4 regions of the Bradyrhizobium sp. ORS 278 genome follow, and region 3 is predicted to be linked to each of the others. Evidence: predicted binding sites of a transcription regulator. Region 3 holds the regulator's gene; each other region holds the start of a gene.
What was found. The regulator LexA, encoded in region 3, represses DNA repair genes until DNA is damaged. The targets are predictions, from matches to a motif close to TGTTCNNNNTGTGTTCNG.
Positions count from the first base shown of each region.

Region 1: BRADO_RS03615 (DNA recombination protein RmuC) is a predicted target of LexA. The motif match lies at 1,785-1,802, and genes of this name have one in related genera.
Region 2: BRADO_RS18645 (single-stranded DNA-binding protein) is a predicted target of LexA. The motif match lies at 1,676-1,693, and genes of this name have one in related genera.
Region 4: BRADO_RS35655 (three-Cys-motif partner protein TcmP) is a predicted target of LexA. The motif match lies at 2,171-2,188, and genes of this name have one in related genera.

Region 1 is NC_009445.1:813,269-817,518, forward strand. Features, by position in the region: gene BRADO_RS03605 (MFS transporter) at 1-27, opposite strand, end outside; partial or broken gene BRADO_RS03610 (GIY-YIG nuclease family protein) at 112-417, opposite strand; gene BRADO_RS03615 (DNA recombination protein RmuC) at 510-1,754, opposite strand; gene def (peptide deformylase) at 1,924-2,451, shown strand; gene fmt (methionyl-tRNA formyltransferase) at 2,593-3,528, shown strand; gene truA (tRNA pseudouridine(38-40) synthase TruA) at 3,645-4,250, shown strand, end outside.
Region 2 is NC_009445.1:4,192,708-4,196,957, forward strand. Features, by position in the region: gene BRADO_RS18640 (aldo/keto reductase) at 1-889, shown strand, start outside; gene BRADO_RS18645 (single-stranded DNA-binding protein) at 1,017-1,514, opposite strand; gene BRADO_RS18650 (outer membrane protein) at 1,987-2,739, shown strand; gene BRADO_RS18655 (outer membrane protein) at 2,934-3,689, shown strand; gene BRADO_RS18660 (outer membrane protein) at 4,004-4,250, shown strand, end outside.
Region 3 is NC_009445.1:4,311,173-4,315,422, reverse strand. Features, by position in the region: gene BRADO_RS19205 (ComEC/Rec2 family competence protein) at 1-1,223, shown strand, start outside; gene BRADO_RS19200 (hypothetical protein) at 1,395-1,835, opposite strand; gene lexA (transcriptional repressor LexA) at 2,136-2,834, opposite strand; gene glp (gephyrin-like molybdotransferase Glp) at 3,055-4,250, opposite strand, start outside.
Region 4 is NC_009445.1:308,562-312,811, reverse strand. Features, by position in the region: gene BRADO_RS01425 (heme biosynthesis protein HemY) at 1-1,038, shown strand, start outside; tRNA gene BRADO_RS01420 (tRNA-Thr) at 1,207-1,282, shown strand; gene BRADO_RS35655 (three-Cys-motif partner protein TcmP) at 2,214-2,798, shown strand; gene BRADO_RS35650 (hypothetical protein) at 2,847-3,338, shown strand; gene BRADO_RS01410 (DUF5131 family protein) at 3,328-4,080, shown strand.

The DNA of each region.
Region 1 (4,250 bases), 3.5 Mb from region 3:
GTCGTTTGTCGCGTCGGGTGCGGTCATGAACGGGTGGTAGCAGATTTGGACGGCGCCACAAGCTCAGCTGTCATCGCCCGGCTTGACCGGGCGATCCAGTATTCCAGAGGCCTATCCATCGCCTCCGGCGATCTGCGGATAGAGGTCGATCCAGTTTGGGTTGTCCTTCTCGATCAGTGAAATCTTCCAATCCCGCGGCTACTTCTTCAACCGCTTCTCGCGATGAATGGCTTGTTCGACTTGTTCAAAGACTTCGAAGTAGACGAGGCGGGTCACACCATAACGTTTAGTGAAGCTGTCGGATATCTTCGCTCTATGTTCGGCCACACGACGCATCAGGTCGTTTGTCACGCCGGTGTACAGCGTGCCGCCGATGCGGCTGGCGAGGATGTAGACGTAGTAGGAGCGCGTACCCATCAGACGTCTCTGGGATACTGGATCGCCCGGTCAAGCCGGGCGATGACAGTCTTGTCGGAGTTGCTGGCTTACGCAAGACAGCCGTCCGGCCGTCACTCCCCCGCCTGCAGGCGTCCCGCCAGCGGAGACAGGTCCGGCGTCGCACCCGTGCCCGGCGCGATCCGCGGCGACTCCACCGCTGCGTCCGGCTTGCTGAAATCCAGCTCCTCGATGCGGGCAGCGCGTTTCTCGATCTTGTCGGCTGAAATGAGGATCTGGCGGATGTCCTCGCCGACATCGCCAAAGTGCTTCTGCAGCTTGAGCACGCGCTCGCGCAGGCGGCCGAGATCGTCGCCGAGATGGATCACCTCGTTGCGGATCTGGTCGGCGGCGTCGCGGATGCGGGCGTCCTTCATGATCTGCTGCATGACCTGGATCGCGAGCATCAGCAGCGACGGCGACACCAGTACGACGCGGGCGCGATAGGCCTTCTGAATGACGTCGTCGAAACCATCGTGGATTTCAGCATAGACGGACTCCGACGGCACGAACATCAGCGCGGTGTCCTGCGTCTCGCCGACGACCAGGTACTTCTCCGCGATGTCGTTGACATGCCGCAGCACGTCGGTGCGCAGCTGCTGCGCGGCAGCGCGCTTCTCATCCTCGGTCTCTGCATCATGCAGAGCGGTGACGGCTTCCAGCGGAAACTTGGCGTCGATGCACAGCGGCCTCGTGTCGGGCAGGAACACCACGCAGTCCGGCCGCTTGCCGCTGGCGAGCGTGTGCTGGAACGCGTAGCTGCCCCTCGGCAGCCCGTCCTGCACGATCGCCTCCATGCGCGCCTGGCCGAACGCGCCGCGTGACTGCTTGTTGGCGAGCACGTCGCGCAAGGTCGAGACCTGCGTGGTCAGCTCGCTGAGATCGCGATGGGCGTTGTCGATGATGCCGAGCCGCTCATGCAGCACGCGCAAGGAGTCCATGGTGTGGCGCGTAGTCTGCTCCATCGACTGGCCGACGCGATGGGTCACGGCGTCGAGCCGCTCGTTGACGCTGCGCGCCAGATCCACCTGGCGACCGGCGAGCAATTGCGCCATGGCGTCGACCCGGCCGGAGGCCTCGCTCTGCACCCGGATCATCTCGCCGAACCGTTGTTCGAGCTCCTCGGTTCGCATCGCCTGCTGGGCGGCGAGAACAGCGCTGCGTCGTCCGGAGCGGGCCACCGCCAAGCCGATCATCGCGAGCAGCAGCAGCACCATCACGCCGAATCCGATCAGCGCATCGCTGGCCCGGATCGGCAGGTCGCCGATCATGACGACGACAGGATTGAGCGCAGAATTGAGCGGCTGGCTGGCGGTCATCGCCCCCGTCTATCCGATTCGCAAGGCGTCGCGAACGAAGAGAGAACATTTATGGTTAAGGCCGGGTTAAGAAGCGTGGTTAACGGACCGTTGAAATTCATGGTTAGCGATGTCTTAACCGCGCGCCGTCACATTGACCGCGCCTGTTCCGGGGCTTAAATCGCGCGCCATGTCCTTAAGAGAAATCATCATCCTGCCCGACCGGCAGCTCCGGCTGGTGTCCAAGCCTGTCGAGAAGGTCACGCCGGAGATCCGGCAGCTGGTCGACGACATGTTCCAGACCATGTACGACGCACCCGGCATCGGGCTCGCGGCGATCCAGGTCGCGCAGCCCCTGCGCGTCATCACCATGGACCTCGCCAAGCCGGATTCCGGCGGCGAGACCAAGCGCGAGCCGCGGGTCTTCATCAATCCGGAGATCATCGCCAAGTCCGACGAGCTGTCGGTGTATGAGGAAGGCTGCCTGTCGATCCCCGAATATTACGAGGAGGTCGAGCGGCCGGCGCGCGTGCGCGTGCGCTTCACCGATCTCGACGGCGTGGTTCGCGAGGAGGATGCCGAGGGTCTCTACGCCACCTGCATCCAGCATGAGATCGACCATCTCAACGGCGTGCTGTTCATCGACTATCTGTCGAAGCTCAAGCGCGACCGCGTGATGAAGAAGTTCACCAAGGCCGCCAAGCGCGCCGGCGAGTAACGACTAATCTCTCTCTTCCGTCATGCCCGGGCTTGTCCCGAGCATCCACGTCTCTCCATCCGGCACTGCCGCGAGACGTGGATGGCCGGGACAAGCCCGGCCATGACGGCGGGGTAGAGGCTTTGCAGGGTCTCCGACCACATGCCGCTTCGCCTGATCTTCATGGGCACGCCGGACTTCGCCGTGCCGACCCTGCTCGAGCTCGCCGGCCACGGCCACGAGATCGTGGCCGTCTACACCCGCGCGCCGAAACCCGGAGGCCGCCGCGGTCTCGCGCTGGTGCCGACCCCGATCGAGTCCGAGGCGCGCCGGCTCGGCATTCCCGTGCTCACGCCGAAGACGCTGAAGACCGAGGAGGCCTTGGCCGAATTCCGCGCGCATGAGGCCGATGCCGCGGTGGTCGTCGCCTATGGCATGATCCTGCCGCAGGCGATTCTCGATGCGCCGAAGCTCGGCTGCTACAACCTGCATGCCTCGCTGCTGCCGCGCTGGCGCGGTGCCGCGCCGATCAACCGCGCGATCATGGCAGGTGACGCCGAGAGCGGCGTCATGGTCATGAAGATGGATGTCGGGCTCGACACCGGCGACGTCGCGATGGCCGAACTCCTCGCCATCACCGACGCGATGACCGCATCCGATCTGCACGACAAGCTGTCCCGCATCGGCGCGGACCTGATGGTTCGCGCGATGGCGGCGCTGGAGCGCGGCGGACTGACATTGACCAAGCAGGCCGAGGACGGCGTGACTTACGCCGCCAAGATCGAGAAGGCGGAGGCGCGGATCGACTGGACGAAGCCCGCGCATGCTGTGCTGCGCCACATCCACGGCCTGTCGCCGTTTCCCGGCGCCTGGAGCGAGATCACGATCGACGGCGAGGCGGTGCGGCTGAAGATCCTGCGATGCGCCCTCGCTCGCGGCACGGGCGAGCCGGGTACCGTTGTCGACGACGAGCTCACCATCGCTTGTGCCGACAGCGCGATCCGCATCACCGAGCTGCAGCGCGCCGGCAAGAGCCCGATGAAGGCCGCGGACTTCCTGCGCGGCACCCGCGTTGCGCCGGGCCTGCGCTTCGGTTGACCACCACAGCTCGTCAGCCGCGGGCTTGACCCGCGCATCCATCTCGCGAACAAGCTTCATGCTTGGATGGATTGCCGGGTCGAGCCCGGCAATGACGGCCAAACGCAATCGAGGCGATGCCCCGCTACAAGCTCACCATCGAATATGACGGCGCGCCGTTCTGCGGCTGGCAGCTGCAAGAGACGCTGCCGTCGGTGCAGGGCGTGCTCGAGGCGGCCGTGCAGGCGACCTGCGGTGTGCCGACCCGCGTGCACGGCTCGGGTCGAACCGACGCCGGCGTCCACGCCACCGGCCAAGTCGCGCATTGCGACATCGACAAGGAGTTCCGTCCTGACAAATTGCGCGACGCGCTCAACGCCCATCTGCGGCCGAACCCGGTTGCCGTGCTCGACGCGCAGATCGTACCCGACACGTTCGAAGCCCGCTTCTCGGCGCGCAAGCGGCACTACCGCTATCGGATCGTCAACCGCCGTTCCAATCTCGCGCTCGAGGTCGGCCGCGTCTGGCGGGTGCCGCAGCGGCTCGATTCGGATGCGATGCACGTCGCCGCGCAGCGGCTGATCGGCAAGCATGATTTCACGACGTTCCGCGACACAGAATGTCAGGCGAAGTCGCCCGAGAAGACACTCGATCAGCTCGACGTCGTCAGGGATGGAGATGCTGTCACCATTATCACCTCGGCACGCTCTTATTTGCACAGCCAGGTGCGCTCGATGGTCGGC
Region 2 (4,250 bases), 120 kb from region 3:
GGTCGATCTCATCCGCGCCGCCTTCGACCGCGGCGTGACGTTTTTCGACACGGCCGAAATTTATGGACCGTTCACGAACGAGGAGCTGGTCGGCGACGCCCTGGCTCCCGTCCGGGACAAGGTGGTCATCGCCACCAAATTCGGCTTCGCGATCGACCCGGCGACCGGCAGGTCCTCAGGGATGAACAGCCGCCCCGAGCGAATTCGCGCGGTCGCGGATGCATCCCTGAAGCGGCTGAAGACCGATCGCATCGATCTGTTCTATCAGCACCGCGTCGATCCGGACGTGCCGATCGAGGACGTCGCCGGCGCGGTCAAGGATCTCATCGGGCAAGGCAAGGTCAGGTACTTCGGCCTGTCCGAGCCCGGCGCCCAGACCGTCCGACGCGCGCATGCGGTGCAGCCCGTGACCGCGCTCCAGAACGAATATTCACTCTGGACCCGGGGTCCAGAGAGCAACGGCATCATGCAGGCCTGCGAGGAACTCGGCATCGGCCTGGTGCCCTACAGTCCGCTGGGAAAGGGATTTCTGACCGGCGCGATGAACGAGACCACCAGGCTGCCCGACAACGACTTCCGCAGCACCCTGCCGCGCTTTACGCCCGCGGCGATGAAGGCCAACCAGGCGCTGGTCGATCTCCTCAAACGAATCGCCGAACGCAGGGCATCCACGCCGGCCCAGATCGCGCTCGCCTGGCTGCTCGCGCAGAAGCCATGGATCGTTCCCATTCCAGGCACGACCAAGCTCCATCGCCTAGAGGAGAATCTCAAGGCCGCCGACGTCGAGCTCACGGGGGACGATCTCGCCCAGATTGAGCAGGCTGCGGCCGCGATCAAGGTCGAAGGCGAACGCTATCCGCCTCACCTGATGGCCACGACGGGGCGCTGACGCGCTTCACCAAAACGGCCGGGCGCTCCGTGAGCGCCCGAAGCCACTCCTCGTCAACGCACGATCGACAGCGCGTCGCCTGCAGCTTCACGGACATTTCGCCTTCGGGTTCAAGGCGCGCCCTGATTCAGAACGGAATGTCGTCGTCCATGTCGCTGTTGCGGCTCGCGGCCGCCATCGGACGGCGCGGCGCCGGCGCTGACGACGACGGGCTGCTCATGCCGAAATCGCCGCCACCCATGTCGTCGGCGAAATTGCCGCCACCACCACCGCCGCGGCCACCGAGCATCGTCAGGGTCGAATTGAAGCCCTGCAGCACGACCTCGGTCGAGTACTTCTCGACGCCGCTCTGGTCGGTCCATTTGCGGGTCTGCAGCGCGCCCTCGATATACACCGTGGAGCCCTTCTTGAGATACTGCTCGGCGACCTTGCAGAGACCTTCATTGAAGATCACCACGCGGTGCCACTCGGTCTTTTCCTTGCGCTCGCCGGTGTTCTTGTCCCGCCACGTCTCCGACGTCGCGATGCTCAGATTGGCGATCGGCCGACCATCCTGAGTGCGCCGGATCTCCGGGTCCTTGCCGAGATTGCCGACCAGAATCACCTTGTTCACGCTACCCGCCATCACACTCTCCCGCGGTTTTCATCAATCACCGGACCGGTCCTGCCGACCGGCCGCATGGCGCGAGGTGGCTAACCCTTCCTCTCGGGCCGGACCCTATACGGTTGCCGCGCCAGCCACCGACTTTCTCGCTGCTTATCCACATATAGCAATCCGGCGTGCATCGTTCCAGTTTTGTTCGCAAAAACAAGCTCACAACCAAAGGGCGAATTTCATGGAACCTTATGGAACCCAATGGAACCGCAAGTTCCGCGAACGGAACCTCGAAAAAGTTCCCCAAATCACGAAAAAGCGATTAACTTTCATTAACTTAGTCTGCCTCACATCCTCCCAGCCTGTGGCTTTTGGGAGACGGTATCCAGGGTTGAATCGCGTATATTTGCGGATGGATTGAGGCCGCCCAAGGCGGTCGCGCCACCTCACAGACGAGCGCCTCCGGGGACGAATTCGGGGCGCCCAACGCGGGAGACTTGGGATGAAAAAAATCTTTCTTGGCGCCGTCAGCTTGATGGCCTTGGGGGCGCTGGCCCCCGCCGGAGCCGCCGATCTGGCCGCCCGCCCCTACACCAAGGCACCGGTCATGGCGCCGGCGCCACTTCCGACCTGGGCCGGCTTGTATCTCGGTTTGCAGGGCGGTGGCGGCTGGGGCCGCAGCGATGAGACCTTCTTCGGTGGTCCCAATGCCGTCGGCTTTGCCGGCACGCAGCGCTACGACATCAACGGCGGCTTCGCCGGTGGCGTGATCGGCTACAACTGGCAGGTCGACAACATCGTGTTCGGCCTCGAAGGCGACTATCACTGGGCCGACATCAGCGGCCGGTCGACCGAGATCAACCTCGGCGCAGGCGACACCTACTTCACCAAGCTGCGCGGCTTCGGCGACATCAAGGGCCGGCTCGGCTGGGCTGCGGGTCCGGCGCTGTTCTTCGTCAGCGGCGGCGCCGCGGTCGGCGATCTGCAGCACCGCTACGATGCCGGCCTGTTCGGTCCCGCCTTCTCCGCGTCGCAGAGCGATTGGCGCTGGGGTTGGACGATCGGTGCCGGCGCCGAATACATGTTCGCCCAGAACTGGTCCGCCAAGGTCGAGTACAACTATCTCGATTTCGGCAAGAGCACGCTGCAGTACACGCCTGTGGCGGCCAACCGCTCCGAATGGAACGACACCGTCCACACCGTCAAGGTCGGCGTCTCCTACCACTTCGGTGGCCCGGGCGTGTCGCGCTACTGATCGCTCGCAGAGCGCGAATATGTCGAAAGGCCGGCCTCGCGCCGGCCTTTTTTTGCGTGAGGAAACCGGCACTTGCTGGCCAGCTGTGTCGTTTGGGTGACGGCTTTTTCCGGCGGAAGGGGCTATCAAGGCCCCGCGGGTGGGCGTTGGTGAGTGTGTGCGTGCGGGCGTCGGACTTGGTTTTGGGGACTGCGATGAGAAGGCTGTTGCTGGGGGCGACAACTTCGCTGGCGCTGGGGTTGGCGCCGGCGATCGCAGCCGATTTGCCCGCGCGCACCTTCACCAAGGCGCCTGGAATGATCGCGACGATCTATGATTGGAGCGGCTTCTATCTCGGGCTGAACGCGGGTGGCGGCTCGGCCCGCACCTGCTGGACCAACAATGTGACCGTCGGGGGCGTCGCGGCGACAAATGCCGAGGGCTGCCATGACGCGACGGGTGCGCTCGCCGGCGGCCAGATCGGCTATCGCTGGCAGGCTGGCAGCTGGGTGTTCGGCGTCGAGGGGCAGGGCAACTGGGCCAACCTCAAGGGCAGCAACACCAGCCAGCTCGCGCCGGCCGTGACCAATCAGACCAAGGTCAACGGCGTCGGCCTGCTCACCGGCCAGATCGGCTATGCCTGGAACAACGTGCTCTGGTACGTGAAAGGCGGCGCCGCGGTCGCCGGTGAAAAGTACAACGGTCTCGCCACGGCCACCGGCACGGCGTTCGACCAGGCGAGCGCGACCCGCTGGGGCGCGACCGTCGGCACTGGCGTCGAGGTCGGCTTCGCCAAGAACTGGTCCGTGGGTGCCGAGTACGAGCACATCTTCATGGGCAACAAGAACCTGAACTTCTCAGGCATTCCCGCAGGCGCCGCGACCCGCAACGATACGGTCGGTCAGGACGCCGACATGGCGACCGTCCGCGTGAATTATCGCTGGGGCGGTCCGGTGGTTTCCAAGCATTGAGACATTGAGTTTGAACGGTTCGCGCGTGGTGCTCCTTTTCGTCGGCGCTGGGTCCTCGCGCCTGCGTGCTGCTCAGTCGGCTCCAAAATCGACGATCTCGGCGGCCTGATTCGACGCCTGCCGGCGCGAGCCCGTGTCATGAGCTGCCCGCCCCTCCCGTTTACGACCGCCTAACCAAGATCAGCACATCCCACCACGGCGCGATGGAAGGTCACCGCTTTGGAAATGAGTCTTTCCTACAACAACGGCAGGCCCGCACGCAGGCCGGATCGGAGGGATCCGGTGCCGGGCATTTTGGGACTGGGGAGAGACGAATGCAGAAGACTGCTCTGATCACCACGGCGAGCGTTGCGTTGCTCGGATTGGCTCCGGCATCGGCAGCCGACTTCGCTACGCGCCCCTATGGCAAGGCGCCGCCGCCGGCCTATGTCACGCCGCTGCCGAGTTGGGCCGGTTTCTACCTCGGCCTCAACGGCGGCGCCGACTGGAGCCGCAATTGCTGGACCCTGAATAACGTCGGCGGCGTGCCGGTTGCACCGAGACAATCCGAGGGCTGCCACA
Region 3 (4,250 bases):
CGGGCGCCGAGGTCGCGACGCAGAGATCCTTCTTCATGACGGCGGTGGTGCTCATCGCCGTCATGGTCGACCGCCGCGCCGTCACCTTCCGCACGCTCGCTGTGGCCGCCATGATCGTGCTGATCGCCGCTCCGGAGGCGCTGGTGCATCCGAGCTTTCAGATGTCGTTCGCGGCCACCCTCGGCCTCGTCGCGCTGGTACAGTTCGGCCTGCCCAAACTGTTCGCGACGCCGGATTCCTCGACCGCGCAGCGCGTCGCGCTGTGGGGCGGCCGCGAGCTCTCGATGCTGCTCCTGGCCTCGCTGATCGCCGGCCTCGCCACCACGCCCTATGCCGCATTCCACTTTCATCGCATCACGCCCTACGGCCTGCTCGCCAACCTCGCGGCGATGCCGGTGGTCTCGGCGGTGGTGATGCCCGCCGGGCTGCTCGGCCTGCTGTTTGCGCCGTTCGGGCTCGATGGCTTGTGGTGGACCGTGATGGGCTGGGGCATCGACTGGATGATCGCCGTGACGCGCTGGGTCGCCGCGCTGCCGGGCGCGGTCGGGCGCATCACGGCCTTCGGCATCGGCCCGCTGATCGTGTCGAGTTTCGGCCTCGTCCTGATCGGCCTGCTCAGGACGCCGCTGCGCTGGTCCGGCGCGGCGGTGCTCGCCATCGCGGCCGCATGGGCCGCCGCGACGCCGCAGCCCGACATTCTCGTCTCCGGCGATGGCCGCGCGGTCGCGGTGCGCGGCCGCGACGGGCTTCTGCATGTGATGCGCAACGGCAAGGACGTGTTCGTCACCCGCGAGTGGCTCGCCGCCGATGCCGATGCGCGGCTGCCGGCCGATTCCTCGCTCGGCCATGGCGTGTCCTGCGACGATTCGGGCTGCGTCCTGGCGCTGGCCGATGGCCGCCTCGTTGCGCTCACCCTGCGCGCGGATGCGCTCGCCGATGATTGCGCCCGTGCGGCGCTGGTGGTGACGGCGCGCGCCGCGCCATCATCCTGCGCGGCCGCTGTCGTCGACCGCCCGCGCCTGCAGCAGCAGGGCGCGTTGATGCTGGTCGCGCGCGACAAGGGATTCGCCGTCGTGCCCGTGCGGGCCGACGGCACCGACCGCCCGTGGTGGCCGGCGCCCGCTGAGGCCGGGGAGTTCGAGACCACGTTGACTCCGCGCACGCCGGGACCGCGAGCGCAGGATGCGACACCGCCGGAGACGGAGCAGGGCGGAGACGACTAATTAGTCCGGACGAGCCGGTTCAGATCGGTCGCTTCAAGCCGATACGCATGGCATCCAACTGGCATCTGGAACAGCGGAGACGCTGCAATCCGCAGGCCGGCCTTGGCTGGTCCGGGATTGCAGCGCCTGGAGGCGATCCGATGCGAGGACGCGAGGGCTCGATCCGATGCGTCAGGTAATGCTGATGCGGCGGATCGGTGTCGGCTGTTGCGCCGGCGTCTCCGTTGCGATCTCGGGGCGGCGCTCGCCGGGCTGCTTGCTGACCGGCAGTTGCAGCACGGTAACCCGCTGGCCTTCGCAGAGCTGCGTCACCAGCACATGACGGCCGTCGGCGAACTCGATCGCGTCGTGATGACGATCAGGGATGTGCTTCTCGATGGTGTTGAACTTGGCGACGCGCTCCCGAATGGTCCGCGTCCACAGCCAGCGGCTGTCGTAGCGGACGTCCTCGGCGAAGGCGAGCTCGGTGCCAGGGAGCATGCACACCGCAACGGTCGGCTCGCTTTCGAGCGCGAAGCCGCGGGTCGCGGTGCCGCGGAACGTCGTCGAGATCAGCGTCTCGCCGACTTTGGCGGGACGGGAGGCAACGGCATGGAGGCTGTAGTCACACATCGGATCGCTCCTCGTTCAGAGATAGCCGACCCGCGCTCCCCCCGGACAGGCGCAGGCCTCTATCAGAGTGGACATCGGAGAGATGTTAGCGCGCGCTTCGCGGCATTTCTGCGCTGATCTTCGCCGCGTGCAGCCGCTGACGATCACAAGCGTTTGAGCGTGCCGCGCTGCACATCATGAGGTGCGCTCGCGCGTGACTTGTTTTTGAGCGGCGCACGCAGCGTGTCGTCGCGCCGCCGATCGATTGAGCAGCCCGTGCTGCGATCGCGATGCATCACCGCGACCGCGGAGCACGCGCAATCAGTACTTGCGATAGAGTCCGACCAGCTTGCCCTGGATCTTGACCCGGTTGGGCGGCAGGATGCGCACCTCATAGGCGGTGTTGGCCGGCTCCAGCGCGATCGAGGCGCCGCGGCGGCGGAAGCGCTTCAAGGTCGCCTCCTCGTCGTCGATCAGCGCCACGACGATGTCGCCGGTGTCCGCGGTCTCGTTGCGCTGGATCAGCGCCATGTCGCCATCGAGGATGCCGGCATCGACCATCGAATCGCCGCGCACCTCGAGCGCGTAGTGATCGCCATTGCCGAGCATGTCGGCCGGCACGCTGATGGTGTGGCTGCGGGTCTGCAGCGCCTCGATCGGCGTGCCCGCGGCAATTCGGCCCATCACCGGCACCGCTACCGGACGCTCGCCATCCTCCAGCGCCGGCGTCGAGGTGCGGACCTTGCCGAGATTGCCTTCGATCACCGACGGCGTGAAGCCGCGGCGATTGCCGGCCGCCTGAGACAGCTCAGGCAGCTTGATCACCTCGATGGCGCGGGCGCGGTTCGGCAGCCGGCGGATGAAGCCGCGCTCCTCCAGCGCCGTGATCAGACGATGGATGCCGGACTTCGAACGCAGGTCGAGCGCATCCTTCATCTCGTCGAAGGACGGCGGCACGCCGGCTTCCTTCAGCCGCTCGTTGATGAACCGCAGAAGTTCGTACTGTTTGCGCGTCAGCATCTCGACCTTGTCCCCGGTTTGATGTCGTTCGAGTCCCGCACGATGCTCCCAAGACCAGTGATGCTCCCAAGACCAGTGTCGAAGAGCGAACGGGACTCGGACGATCGCATTCGCCCGCAACATACTAAAAACAAATCATGAACGAACACTATATGTTCGATGTGTGTTCCGCAATCCTAAAAATAGGGTGAACAGACCGGGCTTTGCCGGGGAAATTGGCTCAAAGCGGCAGGCGGAGGATCTCGCAGGGGCTTCCGGCTGCAGCCTTCGGCGCGAACGCCGGACGGATGACCAGCGCCTGCGACAGCGCGAGATTCCCGAGCAGCGACGAGTCCTGCTGCGTCACCGGCGTCGCGACCAGCACGCCGTCCGCGCGGATGTCGAGCTGTGCGCGCAAATAATCCTCGCGCGAATCATTGGCCCCGAGCTCGCGGCCGAGCAGGGCGGTCTCGCGCGGCAGCTGCGCCTCGCGACCGAGCAGGCTGCGAATCAGTGGCACCAGAAACAGCACGGCGCAGACGTAGGATGACACCGGATTGCCCGGCAGGCCGATCACGCGCATGCCGCCGAGACGGCCATGCATCATCGGCTTGCCCGGCCGCATCGCGATCTTCCAGAACGCCATTTCGACGCCCTCGGCGTCGAGCGCCTGCTTGACCAGGTCGTGATCGCCGACCGAGGCGCCCCCGGTCGTCACCAGGATATCGGCCTCCGCATCGCGCGACCGGCGGATCCCGGCGACCGTGGCCTCCAGCGTATCTGCGGCGATGCCGAGGTCGATCGGCTGGGCGCCCTCGCTGCGCATCAGCGCGCGCAGGCCGTAGCCGTTCGAATAGACGATCTGGCCAGGGCCGGGCGTCGAGCCCGGCATCACCAGCTCGTCGCCGGTCGCGAGCAGAGCAACCTTGGGCCGGCGCCGTACCGGCAACGTCGGATAATTCATGCTGGCCGCGAGCGACAGGTCGCGGTCGCTGAGCCGGCGGCCGGCCTTCAGCAGCACCATGCCCTCATGGAAGTCGACGCCCGCGGGCCGGATGTGGCGGCCCTTGATCGCCGGCTCATTGATCACGACGTGGCTGCCGTCCGCCGTCGTGTCCTCCTGGATCACGACCGCGTCGGCGCCCTCGGGCACCACGCCGCCGGTGAAGATGCGCGCTGCCTCGCCGGGGCCGACGAGTCGATCGAACGGCCGCCCCGCCGCGACCTCGCCGATCACCTTCAGCCGCGCCTTGGCCGTGGCATCGGCTGCGCGCAGCGCGTAACCGTCCATGGCCGACATCGCCTCCGGAGGCTGCGTCCGCAGCGCCGCGAGATCCCGCGCCAGAACCCGGTGAAACGCGTCGTCCAGCGCCACAAATTCCTCGGCGAGCGGCTCGGCGCCGGCGAGCACCGCGGACAATGCATCGGAGACCGGCA
Region 4 (4,250 bases), 3.5 Mb from region 3:
TATGCGCATGTCCGGCTCGGCGATTCCGCGGTCCAGCGGCTGTCGCGGATCACGAACCTCGCCGCGCGGACGCCCAACCATGTCGAGGGCGCGCTCGCGGTGGCCCGCGCCGCGATCGATGCCGCCGAGTTCGGCCGCGCCCGTGCGGCATTGGCCCCCTTCACCGAAGACCCGACCCAGCGCGTCGCGATGCTGATGGCCGAGCTGGAGCGCACCGAGCATGGCGATGCCGGCAAGGCGCGCGAATGGACCCTGCGCGCGGTGCGCGCCCGCCACGACCCGGCCTGGACCGCCGACGGCTATGTCAGCGACCGCTGGCGGCCGATCTCGCCGGTCACCGGCCGGCTCGACGCCTTCCAATGGCAGACCCCGGTGGCGAGCCTGCCGTCGGAGCGCAACAGCGTCATCGAGAGCTCGGAATTCGCCGAGGCGATTCTGGCGCCGCCGAGCCGCCCGGCCATCCCGGAAGGCCTGGTGGAGCCGCCGCGGACCGTCCCCGCCGCGCCGGTCGTGATCACCCCGACCCTGCAGGACAACGAGCCGCCGCGTCCGGCCGAGCCGGAGCCGGCGGTGGAAACGGCGGTTGCAGACGTCGTGGACAAGCCTGTCGACAAGCCGGTGGATATCCGTGTTGAAAAGGCTGAGGACAAGGTGGAGAAGGCCGTCGAGGGCCCTGTTGCGGAGCCGGCCGTGGTGACCTCCCGCCCGGCGTCTGCCGAACCGGCGCCACCGCTGCAGGCCGCGGCGCCTAGCGAGGCCGACGCCGAGGCTGAGACGGCCGAGGAGCCTGAGACTCCGCCCGAGCCCGCCAAGCCGGCGGAAACCGCGGCCGCCGCGCCGACGCCGCTGTTCCGCAACCGCAGCGATCTGGCCAAGCCGCCGGAGACCCCGATCCAGGCGATCGTGCCGATCATGCGCCCGCCGGACGATCCCGGCGTCGAGGATGACGACCAGCCGCGCGACGAGTTCGCCGAGCAGATCGCGCCCAAAGCCCAGGCCGGCGGCTGGCGCGGGTTCTGGTCGCGCTTCGGCAGCTGAGCCCGTCCGCCGGGCAGGCCGACCTCGCCCACTCGTAAGGCGCCGCGGGTCACACCGGCTCGATTCCGTGGTCGAGCGGCGCGCGCGGCCTTGCCAATCGCGCGCCCGCCCGATATCAGGAGCGCGTTCGCGCGATCCGGCCCCGTGCCGGCCGCACCGCTTTGGTTCGCCGCAATAGCTCAGCTGGTAGAGCACGTCATTCGTAATGACGGGGTCGGGGGTTCGAGTCCCTCTTGCGGCACCACGCTTCGCCCTTCGGGCTTCGCGTGGCGCAGCCGCGCAGGTGCCCGAAGAGCGAAGCGTGCCCGGCGTAGCCTCTTGGCGAAGCCGGGCGTTTGAGCCCCCCAAGTCTTGCTTGAGCCCGGCTCTTTGATCCCATTCCACCCTGTCAAACAGCCCTCCGCTATCAGCAGCCTTGCTAACGCCCAAGCCGCCGCGATCTCGCGGGCCAGATAGCCCCAAGTTCTGCTGCAGTTGGCGTCCTCGTCAGATGAGAGGGCGCAGGGAAGGCCGAGTGCCGACTGGCACCCATGGCCCCCGTGCGAGAAAAATGCACGGGGCAGGAACCACAGGCTCAGCCGGAACAACCCGGCCTTCCCTGCGCAATGGTTTGAACGGCTGCTCCGCGCTCTCCCAGGGGACCGGGCTTGTTGCCCCCGTCATCGGCATCGTCGCCAATCAAGACACCAGCATCGGGGTGTCGGGACCACACGGCTTGACCGTCCGCGCTGGCGACGTTCGTCCGCACCCCCATGAGATGCTGCGTCGCCCCACGGCCACCGCTCCCCGCCGCAACGTCCCGTGACGATCGCGATACGCCCCTCTCAGTGCGGGCGGGATGCGCGGGATCAAACCACTGATTTGGGGGTGGTGTCAACAGAATTTCTGGTATTCGGAATTCGAGTCTGGGGCGTCAACCCGGAAGTGCCCCCCTTTGCGTCGCGGAAACTGTCCCTACCATCGGCTTATGGACTTGGTTGAAGGTATCTTCCGCCGGTCACGGGGCGGTGGGAGGCAGAGCCGACCGGAGCCCCGTCACCGGCGGTCGGCCGGATCAGATTGCGCTTGTTGAGGAGGCGGCAGCTGTCGCCGCGGATTGTTAGTCTGGCGGTCACGCCAACTCAGTTGCCCCTGTTCATAATTTGTTCTATTATGAAAATCGGGGTAAGCAGCCGATGAGCACCGCGAAATTTTTCGATGAACGAACAGATCAGTCGGAAGTTAAAGCGCGCATAGTACAAAAGTACTTCTATGCGTGGGCCAACGTCATCATGCCGACCGCCCGGAAGAATGGCGGGCGGATCGCCTACATTGACCTATATGCCGGGCCGGGCCGGTACAAGGACGGGGCCGCTTCGACGCCACTGCTGGTGCTGGAGCACGCCATCGCCGATCCGAAACTCGCTTCGATGCTGGTAACGCTTCTGAATGACTCGGATGGGAACAAGACGTCCACGCTTCAGAACGAAATCGACACCTTGCCAAATATTGGCAATCTGAAGCACAAGCCGGTCGTTTCCTGCGGCGAGATCGACGAAGAAGCGGAGAAGTACTTTAATCAGGTCAAGCTTGTTCCATCGTTCTCGTTCATCGATCCTTTCGGCTACAAGGGCCTATCACTCAAGATAATCAAGGGCGTGATTAAGGACTGGGGCTGCGATTGCGTCTTCTTCTTCAACTACAATCGTATCAACGCCGGCATCGGCAATCAGGCTGTTGCCGATCACATGGATGCCCTTTTCGGCAAGGCGCGCGCTTAGGCACTGCGGGCAAAGCTGCCCGGCCTCTCGCCCGAACTGCGCGAAGCTTTGATTCTGGAGGAGCTCGCGGCCGAGATCAAAGCCCTGGGCGGAACCTTCGTCCTACCGTTCACTTTCAGAAATGTCAAAGGCACGCGCACGTCGCACAAGCTGATTTTCGTCAGCAAAAGCTTCAAAGGCTATGCCATCATGAAAGACATCATGATGAAGGAAAGCTCAACGGAAGATCAGGGCGTGCCATCTTTTGTATATTCTCCGGCCGATTGGTCGATGCCCTTGCTGTTCTCTCTGCAACGGCCGCTCGACCAGCTTCGTGCGGCGCTGCTCGAGGACTTCGAGGGACAGGAATTGTCGGTCGCGCAAATCTACGAACGCCACAGCGTCGATACCCCTTACGTCCTGAAGAACTACAAGGAAGTTCTGGCGGCGCTGGAGGCCGAGGGGAAGGTTGCCGTGCGAAGCCTCAGCGGCTCCCGGCGGAGGGGAACCTTCCCCGATCATCTGCTGGTTAAATTTCCAGGCGGCGGCGATGGCGAATAATTCTTCCATCGAATGGACGGAAGCCACGTGGAATCCAGTCGTCGGATGCACGATCATCTCGCCCGGCTGCGCAAATTGCTACGCGATGCGCATGGCGCGGCGGCTTGAAGCGATGGGCCAGCCCAAATACGCCGGCACGACGCGCATATCTGGAGGACGCCCGAAGTGGAACGGAGTTGTGCGAATCGACGAAGATTCGCTCCAACTTCCGGCGAAGTGGAAAGCCGGACGGATGATCTTCGTGAACTCCATGTCAGACCTGTTTCACGAAAACGTGCCAATGGTATTTATCAATCGCGTCTTCACGACCATGCGGAAGACGCCGCAGCACACGTATCAAATACTCACCAAACGCGCCGAACGGCTTGAGGAACTATCTCCGAAGCTCGTATGGCCCGACAATGCCTGGATGGGGGTGAGCGTCGAGAATGAGGACTACATATACCGTATAGACCATCTCCGACGCACACAGGCAGCGATCAAGTTTCTTAGCCTCGAACCTCTGCTGGGACCTCTCGACAATCTCGATCTCACCGGCATTGACTGGGTGATCGCGGGCGGCGAGAGCGGGCCTCACGCCCGGCCCGTCGAAGCCGACTGGATTCGCAAAATCCGGGATCTGTGTTTCGATGAAGGAGTGGCTTTCCATTTTAAGCAATGGGGCGGAGCAAACAAAAAGAAGACTGGCCGTGTTCTCGATGGCCGCACGTGGGATGAATTTCCTGCCAGTTCAGGCGCCTAAGGTGTGTTGGCCACCACCTCCCCTGTTGCTGGTAGTGTCGTCCCGAAGAGCACTTATCACATTATTCTATTTACTGCCGGCTACGGCGTAGCTCCAAGGTAGCTGCTACCTTCGCTCTAAAAAGGAATGACCAATCCGTAACCGGAATTACGGTGACAGTGCACTCAATC